4 regions of the Gottfriedia sp. OAE603 genome follow, and region 3 is predicted to be linked to each of the others. Evidence: riboswitches for the same ligand, from Rfam matches in the RefSeq annotation. Region 3 holds a riboswitch; each other region holds the start of a gene.
The links. A riboswitch is a leader RNA that binds a small molecule or an ion and turns the genes downstream of it on or off. The one in region 3 is predicted to bind S-adenosylmethionine.

Region 1 (5,803 bases), 1.3 Mb from region 3:
CCATCAGCTATTAAATTCTTAAATTTTCTTGAGCCAATAACATTCGTTCTTTCACCAACGAATAAAGGTCTCATACTATCATCATAAATAAGAGATTCTAAACCACTTACTGCATGATCTGTTCTCTTTTTTAATTGACGAGGTTTGATTCCTGTAATAGCTTCTTTCATTGCTTTAATGTGTTCAGGTGTTGTGCCACAACAACCACCTAAAATATTGACCCAACCTTGTTCGGCAAAATCACGTACTTTGTATGCTAATGATTCCGGTGACTCATGATAATGTCCATCCTCATCAGGTAGTCCTGCATTAGGATAACAAGATACATAAGTTTCAGATAACTCAGATAATGACCTCACGTGGTCTCGCATAAATTCAGGACCAGTTGCACAGTTTAACCCGATAGAAATTGGCGAAATGTGCTCAATCGCTAAATAAAACGCATCAATTGTTTGACCAGCAAGTGTTGTACCCATCGGTTCGATCGTGCCTGAAATCATTACTGGAATTGTTTTATCTAACTCTTTAAATGCATTACTAATTCCAATACACGCAGCTTTAACATTTCTCATATCTTGACATGTTTCAACTAATAATAAGTCGACACCACCATTTAATAGTCCAATAGCCTGACGGAAATATGCAGTAATTAATTCCTCAAACGTAACGCCACCAGTGACACTAATTGCTTTTGTCGTTGGGCCCATTGCACCAGCTATAAACACATTTTTCCCAGAAGATTCTACTGCAGCTTTCGCAATCTTAGCAGCTTTTTCATTTAATTCGATATCTAAATGCTGTAAATTGTAATCAGATAAAACGATATTTGTAGCTCCAAATGTGTTTGTCTCAATAATATCTGAACCAGCTAGTATATATTCTTCATGGATTTCTTGAATGATATCTGGACGAGTGACAACTAAATATTCATTACACCCTTCTAGTTCTTCACCACCAAAATCTTCAGCTTGTAAATTTCGTTGTTGAATCATCGTTCCCATTGCTCCATCTAGGAGTAGAATACGTTCTTTTAATGCTGCCTCTAATGCTTTCATAATTGAATCTCCTCTTTTTTACGAGTTTTAGTGTATTGGATTAGTTCTTCAGTAATTTCATATTTTAAGAATGGAGTAATCAAATAGATTCCATTAAACTTATCAATTGCATAATCTACAAGTTCTTTTGCGATGTTTTTACCTTCTTCTATTGCTAATAAAGGATCATTGATATCAATTCGATTTCTAACTTCATCTGTCAAGGTAATTCCTGGTACTTCATAATGAATAAAGTCAGCATTCTTTTTACTAATTAGTGGCATGATGCCAATAAAAATTGGCTGATTGATATGTCTCGTAGATTCATACAAACGATCGATTGTTTCTAAATCATAGACAGGCTGGGTTAAAAAGTAATCTGCACCCGCTTCAACCTTCTTTTCTAGTCTTTTAATAGCAGCATCCATTTTCCTAACATTTGGATTAAATGCAGCGGCTACAGAAAATCTCGTACCGTTTCCTAAACTTTTTCCGGAATATAGTCTACCTTCATTCATTTCTTTGATCATGCGAATAAGTTCAAACGAGGCCACATCATATACCGATGTGGCACCAGGGAAGTCACCTACTCTTGCAGGGTCACCAGTAATGGCTAATACTTCATTTAAACCTAAAGTCGACAGTCCCATTAAATGTGATTGAAGACCAATCATATTTCGATCTCGGCAAGTTAAATGTGTAAGAACAGGAATATTTAATCGTTGTAACATTGACGCAATGGCTACATTTGAAATCCTTGGTGAAGCTAACGGGTTATCAGCTAATGTAATTGCATCTACTCCTGCGTTATTTAAAGCCTTTGCCCCTTCAAAAAATCGTCTAGTTTGTAAAGTTTTCGGTGGATCCAGCTCAGCAATAATAGTAGTTCTTTGTCTTGCTTTCTCTGCTAGCGTTACATTTTTTTGTTCTGGCTGCTTTGGTATTTTTATTGTAATCATTCGATTGTTGACTTCTTTTTTTGTGACAGGCTTTAAATTATCTATTTTATTGCGTAATGCGGCAATGTGTGCGGGTGTTGTACCACAACAACCGCCAATTAAACGAACGCCTTGTTCAATAAAAGGTTTTGCCATATCTTCAAAATATTCTGGATTTGATTTATATACATATTTACCTTCTTCATACAAAGGAAGACCTGAGTTTGGAAATGCCGATAAAAATCCCTTTTTCGGTAATGCAACCGTATTTAAAGATTCAATCATATGAAGTGGACCTAAATGACAATTGATTCCGACTACATCCGCTCCTAAATCTACTAATTTAGGGAGGATTTTTTCAATATATTGACCGCTTTGCATCACACCGATTTCTTGTAAAGTCACCTGTGCAATGATTGGAATGTCTGTGCGCTCTCTAAGTAAGGTAACAGCATCATATAATTCATGTTCATCATAAAAGGTCTCAAGCATGATTCCATCAACACCTTCTTCAAGTAAGGCAGATGCCTGCTCTAACAACATGATTTCTCTTTCTAACGGTGTTGCAAAGGTTGACCCAATGTATTTCATACCACCAATACCACCTAGTATGAGTGCTTTTCCTTTAGATGCTTCTCTTGCATTTCTGACGGCCATTTGATTGATTTGTTTAACTAATTTTTCCAATCCATGCTGTCTTAATTTCCCAGCATTAGCTCCGTATGAATTTGTTTGAATGACCTCCGCACCAGCATTAATATATTGTTCATGAATATGGATAATTCGATCTCGTTCAGTAATGTTTAGTTCTTCAAAGCAACTATGTAATCCCCCAGAATATAATAGAGTCCCCATAGCTCCATCACCTAATACAATTCCATTATTCAATTTTTCCAACAGTCCCACTTGATCACTTCCCTTACATACAAAAATAAAAACGCCATTCTTTCTAAAATGAAAGAATGACGTTATCTACAATCCACGCCTTATCTCTCATGTTAAAAACATGCTGGATTTAGCACTTTTTAGCTAAAGCTAAAGTTGCCGGGTTTCAAAGGGCCAGTCCCTCCACCACTCTCGATAAGGAATATTCAGTTATTTTTAATATGAATAGTTTACTATACTTAACCAATTAAAGAAACATATTTTATGAAAATTTGAAAAATAGACATATTTTATTATTTTTCGAATCACTTAGTTTACATAATAATATTATTTGATAAAAAACTGAAACTATATACATAATAAAATTATTTTTGAACATAATGCGCTAATGCGAGTAATGGATATATATGTTGATAACTATGATAATGAATATAAAAACCACCTGGTAAACCGAGACCTGTTGGATACATTACTTCTTTTTTTGTTTTATCTTTTTGAGCCAGTAAATATTGAATCCCTCTTTTTATCGCTTTATCTTCTTTATCTACAATCGTTAATAAGGCATCAATAGCCCATGCTGTTTGACTAGGAGTACTATACTTTAGCGGTACATATCTTTGCTTTACAGCCGAATAACCAGACTCTCCCCAACCTCCATCATCATTTTGCGCACTGATAAGCCATTTAGCAGCTTTTTGAATTGCTTCATGATTCTTCGGTATTCCGATTGATCGTAGTCCAGTGATAGCAGCCCATGTTCCATAAATATAACAAATTCCCCATCTACCATACCAGCTACCATTTTTTTCTTGGTGCTCAAATATCCACTCGCTCGCCTTTTTAACTTGTTCATCATTTCGATCAATTGTTGTATAGTTTCCAATAAATTCTAAAACACGACCTGTTAAATCTGCCGTCGATGGGTCAATGATGGCATCCTTGGCATTTTCTATTGGTAAATAAGTTAACCATTTATTTGTTACATTTTTTTCAAATGCGCCCCAACCACCATCATGATTTTGTAAGCCCAATAAAAACTGAATCCCTTTTTGCCATTTTTCAAGTTGGGTTGAGTCTGAGATAGCACTTCTTGTTAATGCCCTTAATGCTGCACTTGTATCATCATTATCTGGAATAAATGAATTTACTTCTGAAAATCCCCAACCTCCAGGACTGATTTTCTTTGCATGCTTCGACCAATCACCTTTTAAGATTTGCTGTTTTTTATTTAAATAATCAACGGATTTTTTAATTAAAGTATCTGTCGGGGAAACGCCTGCTTCTTGTAATGCATAGGAAAGTAACGCTGTATCCCAAACCTGTGAGGGAGAATTTTGAATATGAATACCATCTTCGGTTTCAAATGAAAGTGAGATTAAACCACTTAATGCTTGTTGAATTTCATTTGAGTTAGTTTCATATCCAAGAGCTAGTAATGCGTATATCATATAATATGTTGAACTAGCGTAGCTATAAAATGTACCGTTTGTTTCAATTCTTTCTAATATAAATTTTTCAGCTTTTTCATATCCTTTATCATGAAAATATAGTGGATATGAGGCAAGCTTCTTACCCTCTTCTACTAAAAAGTGAAAAAATGAATTTCTCTCATCGTCAAACCACTCGATCTCTTTAGTAGCATGTAAATGATCTAGATTAATTGGATGATTAGATTTAATAATAAATCGTTTATTAATACATAAAATCATTGGAATTAAATGAACTCGGGCATAACTACTTAGTTCAAATAAACTGAGAGGAAAATTGTCTGGGAGCAGAAAATAGCTCATCGGAAAATGAAAGAATGTTGGATATTGAATGAATCCATGTATCGCTAGAATCATTTTTGTCATAAAATGTACTTTTCCCAGCCCACCATTTGAGAGTATAAATTTTTCTGCTTTCTTCATATTAGGATGATCTTTTTCTAATGTGTTAGAGACTAATAATGCAGCATATGCTTGAACAGTCGCGGATAGATTCCCATTTTTTTCATCTTCATATAATTTCCATGAGCCATTTTCTTCTTGTAACTTGATCAAACGTTTTGCAATATTTTCACATAATTCTTTTTCTTTATCTAATAATGCTAAATCACTTAAAAGAATTAACATAAAGCAATCTGTCATAATCGACCCTTCAAAACAATATTCCCAAGACCCATCTGTATTCTGATCTTTTCTTAATAAATTTATGCGCTCATTTAAATTTTGAATAACTTCTTCCTCGAGGTTCAACAGTTTCACCTCAAATCTTTCAAGATTTAAGTATGATGGTATTTATCCATCCTACTTTTCTTTTCACTAGATTCACCTTCAATGTCAACCAATCTCTTATTCTTCACTTTAATTTCAGATACCAAGCTTAATATAAATACAAAAAGACTCAAAGGGAACACAATAATTTTATAGCCAAACAAGGTAAAAGCAGGAAGAATATCTAGAAAATAACCCAAGGAAAATAAAACGATAACTAGTAATATATTAACCCCTATTACAGTGAGTAAAGCTTTAAATGCCGAGTTTAAGCTAATTGAATACTTCAAAATGATCACACTCCATTACAAATCTATGTTAATCATAGAAAAATCATGAATGAAAAAACCATTTTCGTTAGGAATATGTGAACGTTTGTTAGACATAATAAAAAACTCGTAAACAATTTTTATTGTTTACGAGCTTTTATTTATCGATTCAATTTAACTTTTTCAACAAGAAAATTCAATATGACATGTGCAGCAATTCGGCTTGTCATATCACGGAAATCAATTGTAGGATCTAATTCTACAATATCCATCCCACAAACTTTTGGATGTGATGCTAGATAACATATTCCATCAATCAGCGTCTGACTATCCATTCCACCAGGGCCAATTGCTGGACAGCCTGGTGCAAAAGCCTGATCTAACACATCCATATCGAGACTAATATAAATAGCATCAACTTC
Region 2 (5,803 bases), 270 kb from region 3:
AAATAAAGAGCTAGGTAAATTGGATAATGAAAAAGCAGATGCAATAATTGAAGCTGTAAATGAAATTCTAAGTGGAAAACTAGATGAACATTTTCCTCTTGTAGTTTGGCAAACTGGTAGCGGTACGCAAACAAATATGAATGTAAATGAAGTAATCGCACATAGAGGAAATCAAATACTTGAAGCACTTGGAAGTAAAAAGAGCATTCATCCAAATGATGATGTGAATAAGTCACAAAGCTCGAATGATACATTTCCAACTGCAATGCATATAGCAGCTATCATTGAATTAAATAAACAATTACTTCCTGCTTTAAATGAACTGAAAAATACTTTTTTGCAAAAGGCAGATCAATATCAGCATATTATTAAAATAGGTCGAACGCATTTACAAGATGCAACGCCTTTAACTTTAGGGCAAGAAATTAGTGGATGGCATCGTATGCTTGAGAAAAATGAGCAAATGATATTGGGCAGTATGAAATTTATGAACGAACTTGCTATTGGTGGAACTGCGGTAGGAACTGGCCTAAATGCACATCCCATGTTTGGTGAGCTGGTTGCAAAAGAAATTAGTTTGTTTACTGGATATGAATTTACATCAGCAAAGAATAAATTTCATGCATTAACAAGCCATGATGAAATGGTCTATACTCATGGTGCGCTCAAAGCACTGGCTACTGATCTAATGAAAATTGCGAATGATGTAAGGTGGATGGCGAGTGGACCAAGAAGTGGAATTGGTGAAATAATGATCCCTTCAAATGAGCCAGGAAGTTCAATCATGCCAGGTAAAGTAAATCCAACACAATCTGAAGCAATGACTATGGTCGTAACTCAAATCGTAGGAAATGATATGACGATCGCATTTGCTGCGAGTCAAGGAAACTTCGAATTGAATGTGTTTAAACCAGTTATTATTTATAATTTTCTTCAGTCGATTAGACTGCTAGCAGATGTGATGAACTCATTTAACGAGCATTGTGCGAACGGGTTAGAAGCAAATATAGAAGTCATAAAAAGTCATTTAAATAATTCACTTATGCTAGTAACTGCACTAAATCCTCACATCGGCTATGAAAAAGCAGCTAGTATTGCCAAATTAGCTTATGAAGAAGGTACGACCCTAAAAGAAGCAGCCTTAAAAACAGGATTTCTTACAGAAGAGGATTTTGACCGGATTGTTAAACCAGAAAAAATGACTAAACCAAAAGAATAAGTTACTTAGACTTTATGGAAATGAAAAGACTTGTAGTAGATAATAAATCTTTAAAATACAGCGTTATAAATAACTGAAAAATCTAACATTTATAAAATGGGTTGACTCAATTTTTTAAATCGGTTAATCTTGGTTCAATCAGTCGGAAATTATATAAATACATAAAAATAATCTTATCCAGAGAGGTGGAGGGAATTGGCCCTATGATACCTCAGCAACAGGTTCTTTTGAACACTGTGCTAATTCCATCAGGTAATACCTGAAAGATAAGAAGAGATGATATTTAATCTAGTCCTCTTCTATCTTAGAAGAGGATTTTTTTTATTAAGTGTTTTAGAGATGTAATGCTTGCATAATAAAATAAATAATATTTTATCCAAAAGAGGTGCAGGGACTGGCCCAAGGATACCTCGGCAACGGGTTCTTTATCATACCTTGCCAATTCCAGGGGATATCCCTTATTGAGAGGGTTTTTAATATGTTGTTTAAAGGAGGCAGATGGATTTTTATAATAATAATACCAAGTATTCTTATAAGAAAAGTAAAGTTTTGTAAAGAGAATAGATAAAAATATTTGTGTTGTAAGGAGGATTTAAATTGGAAAATATGTTAAGAAAATTGGTTGAAACTCGAAAGAATGATCTAATCAACAAGTTGATCAAAGTTGGAGTTTATAAAATAGAATCATCTCATTTATTTGAAATTACGCTATCAGAGTTAGAAGAAGAATATACTCGAGTAATGAATGAAAAAAAGCACAATAGAGTTCATTAATTATATGGCTCTGTTCATACAGTTGAAATAAGATTTCTAGAGAACGCCCCATCAAGCCGGCGTGTCTTCTAGCAGAGTTTTTAGGATCGTCTAAAAAAATGTAAGTTTTTATTTGAATAGGAATTAGTGCGACATTAACCAAAAAAATATGAATAAAATAACGGTATTAAATGTTATATCAATGATATGAAAATATGTTTGGGATGTGATGAAAATGAATATCGAAAATATTGAAGCGTTTATTTACGTGATTCACTATGGGAGTTTTAATAAAGCAGCAGATTCTTTATTTTTATCACAGCCAACTGTTACTGCTAGAATTCAATCATTAGAAAGAGAATTAAACTGCAAGCTTTTTCATCGAACTGGAAAACAAGTGATGATCACAGAAGAGGGAAAACGTTTTTTACCTTATGCACAACAAGTCGTGCAAATTTATGAAAAGGGTAAGATGCATATAAATCAAAAAAAATCGCAAACAAATGAATTAAAGATAGGGTGTACAGTTTCTGTTTCAAACTATGTCATTTCCGAGATTATTCCTAAACTCTCAGTCATGAATGATGAGGTACATTATAAAATGATTACGGGTAGTACAGATGAATTGGTGAAGAAGACATTAAATAATGAAATTGATATTGCATTTGTAAGGAAGATTAGTCATCCTAGTTTACAATCTATTAAATTATTTGAGGATCCTATTACTTTATATGTTTATGAGGACCATCCTTTTATTTCTAAACAATCTATCAGCATCCAAGACATTGCTAAGGAGAATCTTATTTTCTTTGAGTGTGGTTCTTTAGATTGGCTTAGAATTCATCGTTTGTTTGAAAATCTAGAATCCCCACCTAATATAAAAATACATACAGATAGTTCAGAAATGGCCAAAAAGCTAATACTAGAGAAATTTGGAATTGCCTTCTTGCCTAGTATTAGTGTTAAGAAGGAAGTGAAAGACGGGTTATTATACCCTATCCATATTGAAGAAACGAAGGGGATTTATTTACAGACTAATATCTTTTGTAATCGAGGAGAGTATTCCGAATTAGTAAATGAAATAGTTAAATTAAGTAAAGAGTTGGTAAAATAGCCAACTCTTTTTTTGATTATTCTCATATAGATCAAGCAAATTTTTTTAAAGATAGTAAAAAATTACATAGGCTAATTCAAATATTCAATAATTGTATAGAAAAGTTCTATTAGAAATTAGATTGACGAAATTTTCAGTCAATGATAAAGTTGGTAACAATTAATTCCTAGTTAACCAATAAGAAATATAGGTATTAACTGATTTTCATAGAGGAGGTAGATACTTTGAAGGATATTGTTATTATTTCATCAAGTTCATCAACAAAATCCAGATTAAACGGCATCGTTCAATATGTACAGAGGAAATGGGAATATGAGGGATTGAATGTATGCCAAGTTAACATAAGGGAGTTACCAGCAGAGTCTTTAATAAATAGTGACTTTCTAGATGCAGAAATAAAAGAAGCACTAAATAAAATCGAAAATTCCATTGGAATCGTGATTGCTGGTCCCGTTTATAAAGCATCATATTCCGGTGTATTAAAAACATTTTTAGATTTGATACCTCAAAATGGATTAAAAAACAAAGTCATTTTACCTGTATTTATTGGTGGTACGATCGCTCATTTATTGAGCCTAGAGTATGCACTAAAGCCAGTTCTCTCAGTTCTTGGAGGAAAACATTTTGTAACAGGTGTTTATGCGATTGATGATTGGATAAAAAGAGAAGACAATAATGAGTTTATTTTATCAGATGAATTAACAGAAAGGTTGAACATAGCCATGGAAGAATTTTCAGAAGAGTTAATTTGGCAAGCGCTAAGACCACAAGGAACAAAACTTTAAAAAAATGAGAAATGAGGAAATGAAGATGAAGAAATTTGCGATTACATTTGCAATACTAATTGTTTTAGTCCTAATTATTGCTGGGGTGCTAAGAAATAATAAAGACAAAGAAAGTGCAGAGGCCTCAGGTACAAAAGCTAAAGTACAAAATATTGTTGTTGGTACGGGTACACAATTTCCAAATGTATGCTTTATCGACAAAGATGGAAATTTAACTGGTTTTGACGTTGAACTAGTTAAGGAAATAGATAAAAGATTACCAGAATACAAGTTTGATTTAAAAACATACGAATTCGCAAGCTTATTATTAAGTTTAGAAACAAAGAAAATTGATTTTGTTGCTCATGAAATTGAAAAAAACCCAGAGAGAGAAAAGAAGTACTTATTTAACAAAGTAAGCTATGCACACTGGAGAAATAAAATTGTTGTAGCAAAAGATAATGATTCGATTCAATCAATAGATGATTTAAAAGGTAAAAAAGTATTAACAACTGCTACAAGTGCAGAAGCACAAATTCTAGAAAACTATAATAAAGAACATAATAACGCGATTAAGATTGTTTATCAAAATGGTGGAGCAAATGATACTGTTCAACAAATTACCTCTGGACGTGTGGATGCAACAGTTGCAGCCGATTTTGTTCTATCACTAACAGATCCAACAGGTGAATTAAAAACTGTAGGACCGGCTTTAACAGAGGCAGATGTATTATTTGCATTTAGAAAGAATGACGCAAAAGATCAAAAATTGGCAAATTCTATAGATGAAGCATTAGTTGAAATTAAAGCTGATGGAACACTAGCAAACTTAAGTAAAAAGTGGTTGGGAGCAGATTTCACTTCAGATAACTAAAGATAAATCTAAAGGGTGAGAAGAAATGGGTGCTGAGTTTAAAGTTGGTTTAATCTTCGAATACTTTTTGAAATTATTACCATTTATAAAGATATCTTTGATTATTGTAGGGAGTTCAATTTTAGTAGGTTTAGGCGTTGGATTGCTCGTCGCTCTACCTAGAATGTATAAGGTACCTATATTTCAAAGATTATCACAGTTGTATGTTTCATTTTTTAGAGGGACCCCAATCTTAATTCAATTATTTTTGATTTACTATGGAGTACCTGAAATATTAAAGCTATTAAATGTAGATGTTAGTCGATTCGATGTTTTATATTTTGTCATTTTAACATATGGGTTACACAGTGCAGCTTTTATATCTGAAGGTATTCGAGCTTCAGTTAGTGCGGTCGATCGTGGTCAAATTGAAGCAGCATATTCAGTTGGAATGAATGGTTACGAGGCATTTAAGCGCATTATTGCGCCGCAGGCATTCGCTATATGGATTCCGATTTTAGGGAACTTAATAATAGGAACATTAAAAGACACGTCGCTCGCATTTACTTTAGGTGTGATGGAATTAACTGGTCAATCACAAACATTAGGATTATTAAATCGTCATTTTATCGAATCCTATCTTGCTTTAGCATTGGTTTACTTTATATTAAGTGTTTTTCTTGAAAAAGGATTTATCTTATTAGAAAGACGATTTATAAAATATGAAAAAACAAGAGTGGAAAAGTCAGGAAACGCCTTTAAAATTCGTAATTTATTCGGAAAATTGAATCGCGATGTCATCGTAGTGAAAGAAGGTACTAGACTATGAAACTGGATCTCTCTTTTATTTGGACAGCATTTCTACAAATTTTACCCGCGATACCAAATACTCTTTTCATAACGGTCGTTTCCGTTTTTATAGGATTTTTAATTGGAACCTTTACTGCAATTGTTCGCATTTATAAAGTGCCATTTTTAAGTCAAATTGCATCTGGCTACGTAACAGTTGTTAGAGGTACACCAATGATTACTCATTTGCTAATTATCTATTACTCTTTATCAATGTTGTTAGATTCATTAGCTAAAAATTATCACCTTCC
Region 3 (5,803 bases):
GCAGTTTCGAGAAGAGTAGTAGAAGGCGATGAGTTATGCCGTACGACTGGTTTTGATGGATGGGCACCATTATTCTTTAGAGGCACTGAAGTTTCAGGGAAAACAATTGGAATCTTTGGTTTCGGTAACATTGGACAAGCAGTTGCAAAGCGTGCAAATTCTTTTAATATGAAGGTATTATATACTCAACCTAGAAGGTTAAGCCCAGAGATTGAACAACAATTTAACGCAACATATGTTTCATTTGAGGACTTACTTAAAGAATCTGATTTCATTTCACTTCACTCTCCATATAAGCCTGAACTGCATCATCTATTTGGAGAAGTAGAATTTGCAAAAATGAAAAAAACTGCCTTCTTTATAAATGCAGCAAGAGGAACTCTCGTAAATGAAGCAGAGTTAGTAAATGCTTTAAAAAATGGTGTGATTACAGGTGCAGCTTTGGATGTTTTTGAATTTGAACCAACCATTACGGAAGAATTAAAAACATTATCGAATGTTGTTCTAACACCTCATATTGGAAATGCTACTTATGAAACTCGTGAAGCAATGTCTGAAGTAGCGGCTAAAAATATTATAGAAGTAATAAATGGACGAAATCCTATTTCTGCTGTAAATGAAATATTTGTTAAAAACTAATCAGTACAATACCATGTTATTATTAATAGAAGATATTTGCTAAAACAAAAAAACTCTTAGCTAAATTGCTAAGAGTTTTCCTTTTGACTACTTATTCACTTACAGGTACTACAGCACCTTCATATTTTTCAATGATGAAATCTTGAATTTCTTTAGAGTGTAATACTTTTACTAATGCTTTGATCTCTTTTTTGTCTTTGTCACCTTCGCGAACTGCAATGATGTTTACATATGGAGATTCTTTACCTTCTAAAGCAATTGCATCCTTCATCGGATTTAAGCCTGCATCAATCGCATAGTTTGTATTGATTAAAACAGCATCGCCTTCTTTGTTTTGATATACTTTTGGAAGTAAACCAGCTTCAACGTCAGCTTTGAATTTTAAGTTTTTAGGGTTTTCAGCAATATCTTTAATTGTAGCAGTTGTTGGGTCTACGCCTTCCGCAATTTTAATTAAACCTTCTTGTTGTAACAGGCTTAACATACGACCGTGATCCGCAACCGAACTACTCATGATAATTGTTCCACCTTTTGGTAGTTCATCTAAGCTTTTATATTTTTTAGAGTAAACACCGATTGGCTCAATATGAATTCCACCAGCATTTTCAAATTTATATCCATTTTCTTTCATTTGTGATTCTAAGTAAGGAATATGTTGGAAATAGTTAGCATCTAATTCTTTTGATTCTAAAGCTTTATTCGGTAAAACATAATCTTGGAATTTTACGATTTTTAAATCAATACCTTCTTTTTTCAGTAAAGGTTTTGCTTCTTCTAAAATTACTGCGTGAGGTACATTTGAAGCACCTACTACTAATTCTTTATTTCCTTTTCCACCAGCTTCGTTTTCTCCATTACCACATGCAGCTAACGATAAAGCTAATACGCCTGCTCCTAATAAACCTGTAATCTTTTTGAAATTCATGTTCTTTTTCCTCCCTAATTTGAATTAAGTTCTTTTATCTATTTTTGTTGTTATTAAATCTCCAATAAATTGAAGTATAAATACAATGATTAAGATGATGACTGTTGCCACTAAAGTTACTTCATTATTTGATCTTTGGTAACCTTCCATAAATGCTAAGTTACCAAGTCCACCGCCACCTACAACTCCAGCCATTGCTGTATAACCAACTATCGCAATTGTTGTAACTGTTAAGCCTGAGATAATAGCAGGTAACGCTTCTGGTATAAGAACTTTTAAAATAATTGTTAAAGTGCTTGCTCCCATTGCTCTTGCTGCTTCGATTACACCCTTATCAATTTCACGTAATCCGATTTCAACCATTCTTGCATAAAATGGTGCAGCTCCGATAATTAGAGCAGGTAATGCAGCTTTCGCACCAAGCATTGACCCCAGAATAAACATTGTAAACGGAATTAATAAAATGATTAGAATAATAAAAGGTATTGATCTGAATATATTTACAAATCCAGCTAAAATCATGTTGATCAATTTGTTTTCTAACAGCTGGTCTTTACTTGTTAAAAATAATAGCAAACCAATAATTAACCCTAAAATAAAAGTAGCTAATGCTGCTATTACTGTCATAAATAATGTTTCTTGTGTTGCTAAGATCATTGTTTCCCAATCAACATTCGGAAAAATTTGTGTCATATTACGCTACCTCCACTTCAACTTGCTTTGATTCTAAGTAAGAAATTGCTTCTTTGATGTTATTTAAATCTCCTACAAGTTGAATAGTTAGTGTTCCGTATGACCCTTCAGCGGTTTGAACAATTTTTCCTTGCAAAATATTGATTTCAATATCAAAGTGCTTTACTACTTCAGATATATGGGGTTGATTAGCTTGTCCATTTTTAAACGTTAGCCTGTAAGTTTTATCATTCCCATTGCTTTCTATAATTACTTGTTGATTAAACTCTTCATCTGTTCCTCTAACCTGCTTTACGAATTTCTTCGTAATTTCTTGTTGTGGATGAGTGAACACATCTACTACATGACCCTCTTCAACGACTTTTCCATTTTCCATTACAGCTACTCGCTGACAAACTTTCTGAATAACATGCATTTCATGTGTAATCATAACGATTGTAATACCAAGTTGTTTATTAATACTTGTTAGTAGTGAAAGTATTGAGTCAGTTGTTTCTGGATCTAATGCAGAAGTAGCCTCATCACATAATAAAACATCTGGATTATTTGCTAATGCTCTTGCGATACCAACACGTTGTTTTTGACCACCACTTAGTTCTGAAGGATATGCATTTTCTCTTCCTTCAAGGCCAACAAGCTTGATTAATTCTTTTGCGCGCTCTACACGTTCCTTTTTTGAAACATTTGCAATTTCAAGCGGGAAAAGTATATTGTCTAAAACTGTTCTAGACCATAATAAGTTAAAGTGTTGGAATATCATCCCGATTTTCTGTCTTGATTTTCGAAGCTCTGCTGATGAACACTTTGTGATTGATTTTCCATTTACGATTACGTCACCATCTGTTGGAATTTCAAGTCCGTTTAGCATTCGTAATAACGTACTTTTCCCAGCACCGCTATATCCGATCATGCCAAAGATTTCGCCTGCTTCAATTGTTAGTGAAACATCCTTTACCGCGGTTACAGTGCCCTTTTTACTCCTATATATCTTACTTACATTATTTATTTGAATCATTCATGATTTCTCCTCTCAAACATTCTAACAACACTCTTTTCAATTTTTTGTAAGAAATATCTTTTTTAGTCTTAAAAAACAAAAAAACCTTTCTACTCGCATGAGCAGAAAGGTTTAACATAAAAAGTAATCCTTTCTCTCATCTCTCAAAGCAATTGCTTTGCAGGAATTAGCACCATTTCAATGACAAGCATTGACGGTTGCTGGGTTTCACAGGGCTCAGTCCCTCCACCTCTCTCGATAAGAGTTAACGTATCAAATATTCGGTTGTTTAATGTAGTTTTCATTCTACAAACTTAGACATAAGTTGTCAACAATTTTCTAAAAGTTTTTTCTCATTCTCCACACTCGTATATTGAAAAATTGTTTCAATGAGTAATAATAATCGATAATTCCCCTCATAAGAAGCGTCATTTAACTTTAATAATAGTCCTAAGCGTTCCCTACCTAAATTTAACGATTTCCAACCATCTTTCGTTAAATTAATTCTTAACTGTGGAATAGCTCGATCTAATATTTCAATATATGGAGCTTTTTTACTGAATTTGATATATGACTTCTCATTAAGACAATTTAGTTCGAAAATTCGATCTTCAATCGGTAAAATTATTTGTAAATATTCTTTATTAATAAATAAATTTCTAGCTTGTCCAACCCACTCCTTAATTTCCATATCGTTTACACCTCTCCCGAATTCTTTAAAACTATTTTCTCATAGATAGATGTTATGTTCTTTACTTTTCGCTCGACAATTACCATGGATAAACGCATGTCATTCTACAACATTCACCTTATTTCCCAAGAAATATGTCAGAAGTTGGGTAATAAAATATAGTCATTGATAAAACAATTTTGAAATTTCCGGGCTTAAGAATGTGTTAGTTGATTACAACTCCAGGTTGCTCGCTTTCCGTGGGGCGAAAGCTGAGCCTCCTCGGCTAACCTCCGGGGTCTCAGCCTTTCCGCATCTCCCACAGGAGTCTCGCACCTTCCGTTGTAATCAACTTTTGTATATATAGTTCTATTTAACCAAAAAGCAAAATTCTATTAGAAAAAACCTTTTAAAAACATAAAAAAATGACAACTAATCACTTGTCAATTAGTCGTCATTTTTCATTATCAAGAGGACTTCACGGTCTCTCAATATTCATCGTTTAATATACAGATTGTATTTTTTTAATAAGTCATGTAAATACGGAACAGATTGGAAAGCGTATATCTTTTGTTTGATTTCTCCTTTGTCGAAAATAATTAGACAAGGTACACTTTCAATTTTCCAGTGCTGAGCTTCTTGTGTTAGATCATTAATATTTTGCTTAGATAATGGTAAATTCGGGAGTATTTCATTAACGATTTCTAACATTTTAGATGCTACTTGGCAAGTACCACACATAGCGGTATATATATATAAAATTGTTGTTTCTTTTGATTCTATACGTTGCATTAATTCATTCTTTGTCCACTGGTACATATCATTAATCCTCTTAAATTGTTCTTAAATAGTCTGTAAAAACGGAAATGTCCGCTCCTAATAATACACTTGCTAAATGTTGACTTGGAGCTGTTGCAACTTCACGATAACTTCTGTCGATATACAAATGCTCCGCTTGAGGAAATTCTCTTTTTAATAATCTTCTCAGTTGTTTCTCCAGCCTCATCAGCATCAACTAGCACGTAGATTTCTCTATAATCTAACATTTCGGCTAGTTCATCTAATTTAGTTGTCCCTACAGTTCCATTTGTACAAATGATATCTACAGGTTCTTTTATAATAGACTGAATCTTTCTTTTATCAGTAGTACCTTCGACAATGATTACTTTTCTTTGATCTTCAATATTCACTGGGCATCACCTAATGTAAAGGACTCTAAAGCTTAATTCATATATATAGTATATTCTATTTTCGTTTGTTGTTTCCTTTTTTTCATAAAAGGAAAATAAACTAACCCAAAAACAAGACAAAAAATAACATAAAAATAGTATTTTGTATTTAACAGTATACACATAAATTAAGAAAAGCGCCCATAATTGGACGCTCTTAATAGATAATTAATCTTGATTAATCATTTCTTCGTATTTTTCAGCAGACATTAACTCTTCATATTCAGAAGTGTTAGAAGCTTCAACAACTACCATCCATGCTTTTTCGTATGGAGATTCGTTTACGAATTCTGGATTATCATCTAGGCTTGAGTTTACTTCAACAACTTTTCCACTAATAGGAGCATAAAGTTCAGAAACTGTTTTAACAGACTCAACGCTACCAAACGGCTCGTTTACTGTAATATCATCGCCTACTTCTGGTAACTCAACAAATACGATATCTCCAAGCTCTGATTGTGCAAAATGAGTAATACCGATATAGTACTTATTACCTTCAACTCTTACCCACTCATGTTCTTCTGAATAACGTAATTCTTTTGGAATTGACATTGTGAATCCTCCTCGATTAATTACCATAATTTATGTTATTTTATAACCAAACTTTTTCAAATACTTCTTCGTTAAAACCAACTGTCGCTTGATCTCCA
Region 4 (5,803 bases), 1.1 Mb from region 3:
CAAATTCTGCCATCATAAAAGCGAAGGGGATAAAGAATGTAATTGCAGAAATTAAATACCATGGAATTGCGCTATATCCCATCAAATAAAATGCGGTTGGAATATTGGCAAATCCATAAACAGAAGTAAACACCATTAAAATTAAACCAAGTAACGAAAGTTTTTTACTCAGGGAGAATCACCTCAAAAGTACAAATTGTCCTGAAAGATATAGGAGTAAGCTTATTTTCTTCAAAAAAATTGAAAAAATACAAAGAGGGCATGTGAATAGAGAAAAGAAAGTGCTTATTAAAAGAGTTCGAAAAGAAGTGGAAAAATAAAAAAGGGAATAAGTTCAAGATCATTTCGACCTTAAACCTTTTCCCGAATTTTAACGTACAATTTTTTTATTAGCCTTGTGTTACTTGCTCTTCATAAATTGGTACCCATCCTTCAGTAGTAACAAACAGTCTAACTGCTACAACTTTGCGATCTTCAGCTAGCGTGAAGTAATGGCGTACATTTGGTGGTACTGAAATTAAGTCACCAGGGTTTAGGTTAACATGGAAGAACCCTTCGTTACCTTCAATGATAAAAGTACCATGACCACTTACAATAAAGCGCACTTCATCGTCAGTATGGTGATGCTCACGATTGAAATTCTTTAACAACTCATCCAAGTTTGGAGTTGCATCTGAAAGTGAAATGATATCACTTGCTAAATAGCCGCGACGAGTTGAAATACGATCAATTTCAGTTTTAAAAGTTGCAAGAATTGAAGATTTTTTCTTCATCAGAAAGAATGAATTTTTCTCTTAAAGATGGATCTAATTGTTCAATATTCCAGTTTTCATAAATAACACCTTGTTCTTCTAAATAAGACGTAACCTCAACATCATTTGTAATGTGAAAATCCTTTTTCTCTACCCAAATATTTGCCATTTTTTATTCCTCCATTAGATTCAATTTTTTATCAAAAGATTATTTAAACTTCCTTGTAATGCATATTGAAATAAAAATTCATAAGCCTCTAAGTGTTTTTTTGCTTCAAAAGCTGAAGTACCCCAAACTGTAATTCCATGATTATGGATGAGAACAGCTCCATGATCATTTTTAATATGAGGTAGAAATTCCTCTGCTAAAGTAGGGATATGAGCATGGTTTTTGATAATCGGAATCGTTATTTCCTCATCTTCCTCCCATAAACCTAAAGCCTTGATAATTTCAATTCCTGAAAATGATAATTCTTTTTGCGCAGGAAAATCCTTTGTGATCAGATTGTTTGCGATTGTATGAACATGTAAAACACAAGTCGCATTAGTGTGCAAATAGATTAATCGATGCAAAATGCTTTCTGCAGATGGTTTTTTCGTTTCATCCCAAATGGATTGATCAAATTCGTTTAAAAGTAAAAAGTCATCATACATATGTTTTGTTTTATCTTTTCCGCTTGTCGTGACTAAGAAATTTAAAGGTGCATCATTTACCTTGATTGATAAATTACCACTCGTACCTAAAAACCAGTCTCTTTTTGCAAGAGTTTGTTTTATATCACGAATTTCATCGTAACGTTTGAAAAATTCCTTCAAACTAAAACCTCCTTGTGTAACGCCGTTTGAATATCATGAAAATTTGTAAAGGGAATATAAGGTAGACTTAATTCCTCACATTTTTCTATTAAGAAGTCTCTTGCAAAAATTAAGTTCGCCTCTTTAGCAATTTGTAAATCGGTAATGGAATCACCAATTACAATAATGAAATCATCTGAACTACTAAACTTTCTCATAACTGAGGGCTTACACATACCACAATCATTTGAACAATGCGTATCACAAGAATGATCCCAATGGATGATCACGTTTTCGCCCGAAAAATCAGTTCGATTACATAACACATCCGAAGAGGGGAGGTAGTCAGCTAAAATGGGATGAACAAAAAAGTCTAAACCCCCACTTACAACCTTTAAATCATAATCGCTTTGTTTCACAAATTGAATGAAATCTTGAAAACCCTCTCTAATCTTCGTACTTTCTGTAACAAACTTAGTCATTTCTTCTTTTTTTGATGAAGGGATTGTAGAAAACATTTTTTCTACGCCTTCACGAATCGATATTTTTCCGCTTAAAACATCTGATGTTAAGACTTTTGCTGATGGTGAAGCGAATTGCTTAATTAAAGTTACGATGTTATCGCCTTCAGTGATTGTTCCATCAAAGTCACAAAATATTTTTATTGCCATTCTTTTACCCCCATAGTTGCAAAGCCTTTTGAAGTGAAGTGTCTGGAAGTGCATATTCATTTAATTTAATTCCAGAAAGTGTTGCGGTAATAGCTTCTCTAAATGCATTCCCTCCGCCAATCGGACCATCTGGATGCCCATGAATTCCACCGCCTGCATTTATAACTTGGTCAATTCCGAAATCTTGAATTAAACTTGGAACTAAACCTGGATGAATACCAGCGGATGGAACCGGGAATGTTTCTTTTAACCCATTTTGTACCGTAAGATTTTCTGCAATTTTTAATACAGTTTCTTTTTGTAAAGCAACAGACCCGTAAGGAGAAGGGAATAAGCTAAAGTCTGCTCCAGCAACACGTAATAATTTCCCTAATAATAAACCTGCATCAATCCCGTAAATAGGGGAAGCACTAAACGCTCCCGATACAGCAGGATGTGCCATGATCGGTATTTGAATTGATGGATCCTCGGCTAAACTTTGAAGAACATCAATTCCATATGAGAAAACATTTAATAAGAATACATCAGCACCAGCTTCTGCAGCTTGTTTTGCTTTTTCTTTTAATTCGTATGTACGACCAGTTAAATTAACCGCATATAAGGTTTTATGACCAGTTTTTTCATACACTTGCTGTAAGACTTTTTTACCTTGCGTAACTCGTTCTGTTAATGAAGTCACTGTATCAAATAAAATTTCATCGTCTTTAATTAGATCTACTCCACCTAATGCTTGTTTTTTTAATTCCTCTGAAATGTATTGTATATCTCTACCGATCACTGATTTGAAAATACTCATCAATAACGGACGATCATACACATCAATTTTTTCTCTGATCCCACTGATCCCAAATTTTGGTCCTGGGAATTGCTTTAAAATATCATCAGTAAAATTCAAGTCTACTAATTTAATTTCTCCATCAAGTGATAATTTTCCAAAAACAGTAGTTAAGATTGCTGGAATATCCAATGAAAAATTTAAACTAGGATAATAGATTTCTATAAAGCCTTTTGTTGGTCTATGACCAAAGTATTCGGTAATATTGTCTTCACATTCGACTTCACGAATTGAAAGTACCTTACCTTTATGTTTTTGTAATTGAATTTGATCATTTTGAGGCAAAGATGTCCAAGAACCAACTGTCAATCCAAGTGCTATGGACTCTGCTTTTTTTTCTAAATGATGATTTTTGTCATAAACCTGGTACGTTGCAATTACACCACTCATTTCATGACCTCCTCGGGTAATTAGTGAATAAAAAACAAAAAACCTCTCACAAGGAGAGGTATACCTACACCTTATCTGTCAGCAAAATGCTGCGAGAATTAGCACCGTGCTATGCAATATAGCCGGTTGCCGGGTTTCATCGGGCTCGGTCCCTCCACCTACTCTGAATAAAGTAAATATTTAATTTTGAATTTTTAACATAATCGCATTATTTCACGAACAATTGGAATTGTCAAACATTAATTGTTTAAAAATATCTCAAGATTTTTTAAACGTGAAATGGCTTCTTCTAATCTACTAGTGTCAGTCAACAGACCAACTCTAACGTAGCCTTCTCCAAATTCACCGAAACCATTACCAGGCGCAACAGCAATATGAGCCTTTTCTAGTAATAGATCTGCAAATTCGGATGATGTAAATCCATTTGGTACTTTAAGCCAAGCGAAAAATGAACCAGCAGGGGCAGTTACATTCCATCCGATTTCTCGGCAACCATTGATGAAAATATTTCTTCTTTCTTCGTAAAGCGATAATAATTCTTTCACACTATCCTGTGATTCAGTTAATGCAGCAGCGGCTGCTTCTTGAATTGCAGGAAATAAACTAACATAAAGATGGTCTTGCAATAAATTAATCGCTGAAACCACTTCTTTATTTCCAACGGCAAAACCAACTCGCCAACCTGCCATATTATAAGTTTTAGAAAGTGTGTAAATTTCAATACCACACTCCTTTGAATCAGGAGTTTGTAAAAAACTGATTGGCTTTTTACCATCAAATCCAAAGGCTCCATAAGCGAAATCATGGCAAACTGTTATTTGATTATTTTTTGCTAATTGAACCGTTTCTTCAAAAAATTCTGATGTAGCAACTGCACCAGTAGGATTATTAGGATAATTTATAAATAATATTTTACTAGCTTCTAAAACTTCTTGAGGAATCTTTTGATAGTCTGGTAAGAAATGATTTTCCTCAATCAACGGTAAAGTATATGGTACTGTTTTTGAAAGGGCAATTCCTGATAAATAGTCAGGATATCCTGGATCTGGAACTAAAATTGTATCGCCTTCATCACATAAACATAATGGCAATTCAACTAAACCTGCTTTTCCACCAAATAAAATGGCAACTTCTTCCTCAGGATCTAGATCAACATCATACTCGCGTTTATAAAAATCAACGATTGCTTGTTTTAAACTGCTAATTCCTCGAAATGGAGAGTATTTATGAGTAATAGGATTTTCTACTGAATTTTGTAGAGCTTTTATAATATGATTTGGCGTTGGTTGGTCTGGATTTCCTTGACCAAGATTAATAACATCATGACCATTTTTAATAGACTCATTTACCTTCATAACGAGAGAGGCAAAGAATTGCTTTGGTAGATTTTCTAATAATTTACTAGGTTTCAAGTTCATCACTCCAAAAAAATATAGTTCATTGATTTGTATGACTACAAGACTTACATTTCAAACAATGAATATTGCAATAACTTTCACCATCATATATGCTCATTTTAAAAATGTCTATAAAATTTAGAATAGGGTGAATATAAATTGATTAAGATTGCATGTATACAATCAGACGTTGTTTTAGGGGATTCTATTACTAATTTCATGAAGATGAAAGGCAAAATCATTGAGGCAATTAATCAACATGCAACAGTAATTGTGTTGCCTGAACTGTGGACGACCGGATATTGTTTAGAAGAAATTACGAAGCATACAGGTCAACAGGAATCTATTATTTCTGAACTTCAAACGATTGCTCGAAATAATCAAGTGACAATCATAAGTGGTTCATTTCCAATTGAGCGTGAACATGGCGTGACAAATACATTAATCGTGATAAACAATCAAGGTGATGTGGTGAAAGAATATGACAAAGTCCATTTGTTCCAGTTGATGAACGAGCACCACTATTTACAGTCTGGAACTGACAATGGTTTATTTACCATCGATGGCTTAGAGGTAGCTGGATTTGTTTGTTATGATTTACGTTTTCCGGAATGGATTCAAACTCATGCTGTAAATGGTGCAAAGGTTTTGTTTTTTGTTGCTGAATGGCCTATTCAAAGAATGGAGCATTGGGAAACTTTATTAAAAGCTCGTGCAATAGAAAACCAATGCTATGTAGTCGCATGTAATCGTGTTGGGAAAGATTTAGCGAATACATTTGGTGGAGGCTCGGTGCTGATTGATCCTTGGGGTGAAGTTTTAGTGAAAGGTTCTACCGAAGAAGAAATTATTTATGGAGAAATCGACCGAGGAAAAGTAGAGGAAATCCGCAATACCATCCCAATTTTTGAAGACAGAAAAGATGGAATTTATAAAAGTTTCAAAAAAAAACGTTTGACAAAC

Region 1: another riboswitch for S-adenosylmethionine. It lies ahead of ABID96_RS09325 (bifunctional homocysteine S-methyltransferase/methylenetetrahydrofolate reductase); the one in region 3 lies ahead of ABID96_RS02800 (methionine ABC transporter ATP-binding protein).
Region 2: another riboswitch for S-adenosylmethionine. It lies ahead of ABID96_RS04150 (Fur-regulated basic protein FbpA); the one in region 3 lies ahead of ABID96_RS02800 (methionine ABC transporter ATP-binding protein).
Region 4: another riboswitch for S-adenosylmethionine. It lies ahead of mtnW (2,3-diketo-5-methylthiopentyl-1-phosphate enolase); the one in region 3 lies ahead of ABID96_RS02800 (methionine ABC transporter ATP-binding protein).

Annotation. Positions count from the first base shown of each region.
Region 1 is NZ_JBEUNN010000001.1:1,872,095-1,877,897, reverse strand. It holds gene metH (methionine synthase) at 1-1,055, opposite strand, end outside; gene ABID96_RS09325 (bifunctional homocysteine S-methyltransferase/methylenetetrahydrofolate reductase) at 1,052-2,878, opposite strand; SAM riboswitch class I at 2,956-3,059, opposite strand; gene shc (squalene--hopene cyclase) at 3,223-5,094, opposite strand; gene ABID96_RS09315 (hypothetical protein) at 5,121-5,402, opposite strand; gene hutG (formimidoylglutamase) at 5,543-5,803, opposite strand, start outside.
Region 2 is NZ_JBEUNN010000001.1:841,376-847,178, forward strand. It holds gene fumC (class II fumarate hydratase) at 1-1,219, shown strand, start outside; SAM riboswitch class I at 1,390-1,492, shown strand; SAM riboswitch class I at 1,589-1,690, shown strand; gene ABID96_RS04150 (Fur-regulated basic protein FbpA) at 1,826-1,993, shown strand; gene ABID96_RS04155 (LysR family transcriptional regulator) at 2,208-3,086, shown strand; gene ssuE (NADPH-dependent FMN reductase) at 3,311-3,871, shown strand; gene ABID96_RS04165 (transporter substrate-binding domain-containing protein) at 3,897-4,724, shown strand; gene ABID96_RS04170 (amino acid ABC transporter permease) at 4,750-5,532, shown strand; gene ABID96_RS04175 (amino acid ABC transporter permease) at 5,529-5,803, shown strand, end outside.
Region 3 is NZ_JBEUNN010000001.1:574,618-580,420, reverse strand. It holds gene ABID96_RS02815 (2-hydroxyacid dehydrogenase family protein) at 1-639, shown strand, start outside; gene ABID96_RS02810 (MetQ/NlpA family ABC transporter substrate-binding protein) at 731-1,564, opposite strand; gene ABID96_RS02805 (methionine ABC transporter permease) at 1,589-2,257, opposite strand; gene ABID96_RS02800 (methionine ABC transporter ATP-binding protein) at 2,259-3,272, opposite strand; SAM riboswitch class I at 3,409-3,519, opposite strand; gene ABID96_RS02795 (hypothetical protein) at 3,583-3,945, opposite strand; gene ABID96_RS02790 (thioredoxin family protein) at 4,420-4,743, opposite strand; partial or broken gene ABID96_RS02785 (toprim domain-containing protein) at 4,757-5,108, opposite strand; gene gcvH (glycine cleavage system protein GcvH) at 5,322-5,705, opposite strand; gene ABID96_RS02775 (arsenate reductase family protein) at 5,746-5,803, opposite strand, start outside.
Region 4 is NZ_JBEUNN010000001.1:1,661,253-1,667,055, forward strand. It holds gene yjeM (glutamate/gamma-aminobutyrate family transporter YjeM) at 1-172, opposite strand, end outside; partial or broken gene ABID96_RS08190 (cupin domain-containing protein) at 390-921, opposite strand; gene ABID96_RS08195 (methylthioribulose 1-phosphate dehydratase) at 942-1,568, opposite strand; gene ABID96_RS08200 (2-hydroxy-3-keto-5-methylthiopentenyl-1-phosphate phosphatase) at 1,565-2,218, opposite strand; gene mtnW (2,3-diketo-5-methylthiopentyl-1-phosphate enolase) at 2,223-3,443, opposite strand; SAM riboswitch class I at 3,512-3,617, opposite strand; gene ABID96_RS08210 (aminotransferase class I/II-fold pyridoxal phosphate-dependent enzyme) at 3,683-4,864, opposite strand; gene ABID96_RS08215 (carbon-nitrogen family hydrolase) at 5,003-5,803, shown strand, end outside.